Regions from separate parts of the Frankia sp. AgPm24 genome, predicted to be linked through region 1. Evidence: predicted binding sites of a transcription regulator. Region 1 holds the regulator's gene; the other holds the start of a gene.

What was found. The regulator LexA, encoded in region 1, represses DNA repair genes until DNA is damaged. The targets are predictions, from matches to a motif close to CGAACNNNNGTTCG.
Region 2: MXD61_RS26710 (DUF222 domain-containing protein) is a predicted target of LexA. The motif match lies at 909-922, and genes of this name have one in related genera.

The regions. Positions count from the first base shown of each region.
Region 1 covers NZ_JALKFW010000002.1:31,578-33,746, reverse strand. The annotation lists gene MXD61_RS28280 (LysM peptidoglycan-binding domain-containing protein) at 1-49, opposite strand, end outside; gene lexA (transcriptional repressor LexA) at 360-1,124, shown strand; gene hflX (GTPase HflX) at 1,199-2,169, opposite strand, start outside.
Region 2 covers NZ_JALKFW010000223.1:45,857-48,025, forward strand. The annotation lists gene MXD61_RS26710 (DUF222 domain-containing protein) at 1-875, opposite strand, end outside; partial or broken gene MXD61_RS26715 (MFS transporter) at 1,537-2,169, opposite strand, start outside.

The DNA of each region.
Region 1 (2,169 bases):
CCCGCACCACCGCCAGATCGACGACCCGCGTCGCGTGGTCCACACTCACGACAACCTCCCGGAGCGAGCGGACAGGAGCCGGTTACGAACTCCCGTTCGATCGAACTACTGGTCGATTGTGACACGGGCCCGCGGGGAGAGGAAGAGACACGCTCGAACAGACGTTTGAGATTCCGCGACCATCCGGTTACCGTCAAGACGATCAGGTGTGGACCGGACGATCCCCCCCGGTCGCGGACACTGCACGCCGTGGCGAGGCTGGGCACCCCAGGTGACCAGCGATCGCGTGGAATCACGGTCCGCGACCTGGGGTTGCCGTCCGGCCACTACGCGGTATGCGACGAGGAGAGCGGTAAGCGATGACCACCCAAAGCAGGGGAACGCGCCGAGGCGGTGCCCGCGGCAACGTGCGGCCCTTCCCGGACAACCCCGCGGACGCGCCCGGACTGACCCCCCGGCAGCGCAAGGTGCTCGAGGTCATCCGGGCGGCCGTGGAGCGGCGCGGATACCCGCCCAGTGTGCGGGAGATCGGCGAGGCAGTCGGGCTCACCAGTACCAGCAGCGTGGCGCACCAGCTGAAGATGCTGGAGGAGAAGGGCTACATCCGGCGCGACCCGAACCGGCCGCGGGCGATGGAGGTGCTCGGCGCCGACCGCCCGCGCCGCGCCGGTGGCGGTGGGAGCGCCGCGACAGTGGTGCCGGCGTTCCCCGGCGAGGCGCCGGCCGCCCCCGGTGCCGCCAGCGATCCGCAGGCGACATACGTGCCCGTGCTCGGGCGGATCGCCGCCGGTGGGCCGATCCTGGCCGAGCAGGCCATCGAGGACGTCTTCCCGCTGCCGCGGGAGATCGTCGGCGAGGGCACCCTGTTCCTGCTGCGGGTCGTCGGCGAGTCGATGGTGGGCGCGGCGATCTGCGACGGCGACTGGGTGGTCGTGCGCCAGCAGCCGGTGGCGGACAACGGCGAGATCGTCGCCGCCATGATCGATGGTGAGGCCACGGTCAAGCGCCTGCGGGTGCGTGACGGCAAGGTGTGGCTGCACCCGGAGAACCCGAGCTTCAGTGACATCCCGGGTGAAGGCGCGTCCATCCTCGGCCGGATCGTCGCGGTGCTGCGCCGGGTCTGACGGGCGATGGCCGGCCGCCTGGGGGCGGCCGGCCAGTTCGGGTGGAGGTCAATGCCGGGGTGCCCGGCCCCCGCTCAGGCGCGGAACATGTCGAGATCCGCGGCGAGCGCCGGTGAGACCCGAGCCGTCAGGCGCGTGCCGTCACCGGTGTGTTCCTGACTCAGAACCTCGCCGATGGCGTGAATCCGCGAGACGAGGTCACCCCGCGTGTACGGGAGCAGGACCGTGAGCTCCACGTCCGGATGTGGCACCCGCAGGCTCAGGGCCTCGACGAGCGCGTTGAGGCCGTCTCCGGTGCGCGCGGAGATGAACACCGCGTCCGGAGCGAGCTGACGCAGTTCGGCCAGCACCGTCGGTTCGGCCGCGTCGACCTTGTTGACGACGATCAGCTCGGGTACGCCGCCCGCGTCGATGTCGTTGAGGACCTCCCGCACCGCCGAGATCTGCCCGGCCGGATCCGCGGCGGAGCCGTCGACCACGTGCAGGATGAGATCGGCATCGGCGACCTCCTCCAGAGTGGAGCGAAACGCCTCGACGATCTGGTGCGGCAGGTGACGGACGAACCCGACCGTGTCGGTCAGGGTGAACGCCCGCCCGTCGGGCAGGGTCGCCCGGCGCACGGTGGGGTCGAGGGTGGCGAACAGCGCGTCCTCCACCAGCACTCCGGCACCGGTGAGCCGGTTGAGCAGCGAGGACTTGCCGGCGTTGGTGTAGCCGGCGATCGCCACCGACGGCGCCTCGCCGCGGCGCCGCGACGAACGCTTGGTCTCCCGCACGGTCGACATCTCGGCCAGGTCACGACGTAGCCGGGCCATCCGCGCCCGCAGCCGACGCCGGTCCGTCTCGATCTTGGTTTCACCGGGGCCGCGGGTACCGATGGGTGCCCGACCACCGCCGCTGGCGGCGGCCCGGGACATGGATTCACCCCAGCCACGCAACCTCGGCAGCATGTACTGCAGCTGGGCGAGTTCGACCTGAGCCTTGCCCTCTCGGGACGTGGCGTGCTGGGCGAAGATGTCGAGGATCAGCGCCGTACGGTCGATCA
Region 2 (2,169 bases), on a different contig from region 1:
GGGGCACTGCCGCCGCTCTGGCCCGGACCGCTGCCCGGGCCTGGACCGCTGCCCTCTGACTCCGGCGAACAGCCGTCACCCACCGGCGGAGCGTCGCCCGCGCCGCCCGCGTCGACTGGGCCGTCCTCCCCACCCCCGCACGTCGCATCGGGCTTGTCACCGCTGCCAGTCACGCCCCTGCCGGCCGCGCCGGTGTCGTGGGGATTCTCCTCGTCCGCTGGGCGGTCGGCGGCGAGCAGCTTCTCGGTCAGCTGAGCCGCCGACCTGGTCAGCTGATGACGATCCATCCGGATCGCGTCGGCGAGCAGCGTGACCTGCATCGCATGTCGCTGCTCGTCACTGGCCTGCCCGGGGAATCCCTGCACCGCCCGCAGAATCACGTCGGCCTGCTCAGGGCTGATTCTTCCTTGGGCCAGCGCCACCCCGGTGGCCTGGCATGGCCCGCCAACCACGGCCTGAGCGACGGCGATCAGACGCCTCGTGTCCCCCGGAGCGACCTGCATCTGCTCACGCATCCACCCGACCAGATCAGGGGCGCCCCGCTGAGCGGAGAACCCGAGCTCACCGGCCCTGAGAATCGCCCGACTACGGACCACACTCAGCTGGGAAAGCAGCTCGTACATACCCAGAAGAACGTTCTCGACATCGTCGCGTGACCAGCACGAGGGTTCAGCGGACAACAGCGCGCGCATACCTCCGGCGATATCCGCCAGCTGGCCTGCGGTACGAGAAGCGGCGTTTTCCTCTCCCGCGACGACAACCACGGGGATGTTCGGCAGGACGTTGACAGGATCCCTGCTGCCCAGATTCCCAGCAGCACTATCGGACCCGCCCGGCGGCTCAGGGCCGGCCAGCTCCTCCGACTGAAATGGCATGCCAGAACCATAACCTGCCCAGCGACAGAAAATCGAACCTCAGTTCGAACTATTTCCAGTGTAGTCCAGTGGACCCAGCACCCCCCGCCGGGGCCAGGTAACTCGATGCCACGCATACCGCATCCCCCGCCCGGGCCAGTCAGGGTCGCGAGGCCAAGGATGCCTCCCCTGATCTGACCAGCCGGATGACCACCCTCCGCACCATGATCAGATCCTGCTCGTTCCAGATATCGGCACGGCACCAGTCGGAGGCACACCTGACAGCACCCGACCCGCCAGAGGGCGTCGCCGCCGTGACCGCAGCCCGACCGCAGCCCGACCGCGACCCGACCGGGGTTCCCGGCAAGGTCGACGACAGGACCCGGCAGGAGAACGAGGCGAACTCCACCGCGGCCTTACCGCCACCAGAAAGGCCACACAGCGGCACCCCTGGTAGAAACCAGAAGAAGCATCGACCAGCACCGGAATCCGACTACCCCCGCGCACCGGCCCCGGCGTCACGACCCCCCAGCGGTACCGAGATCCGCTCGTGCTCTCCCGCCAGCGCGGCGGCCTGACCGGAATCCACGGATGCCTCCCGCGCGGCCGTCTCACCCTCAGAAGAATCGTGTGCGGGAATATCTTCGGAGGCCGATCGCGGGGCTGGGATGAATTCCGGACCGCCGCCGCGCAGATAGCACAACCAGGTGACGAGGGCCATGACGAAGAAAAGGCAGACATACACCCACAGCGCAGGAGCAATAGTGTGGTAGTCCTTGTTCGACTCGGCATAGATGATCGGGACCAGGAATCCACCGAATGCGCCGACCGCCGAACAGATGCCGAGCGCGCCGGCGGCCTCCTTGCGAGAGCGGCGCATGGTCTCGGCGGAGCCGCCGGCGGCGAGGCCGCGACGCGCGAAGATGGCGGGAATCATCCGGTAGGTCGAACCGTTTCCGATGCCGCTGGCCAGGAACAGGAGCATGAAGGAGGCGAAGAACAGCCCGAAACTGGGCCGCTCGAGGATTTTCCCCTTCGCTCCGATGGAGGCGATCGCGCCCAGGCCGCCGATCGTCATGGCACCGAACGCGGCCACGGTGACCTTGGCACCGCCGAAACGGTCCCCGAGGCGCCCACCCAGCGGGCGGGCCAGCGAGCCGACGAGTGCGCCCAGGAACCCGTAGCTGAGGGCGACGTCCGCCCGGTCGAAGAGCCCGGGGTTCTTCAGCAGGGCGGGAAAGGCGGTGGAGTACCCGATGAAGGAGCCGAAGGTACCGATGTAGAGGAACGACATGATCCAGGTGTGGCCACGTTT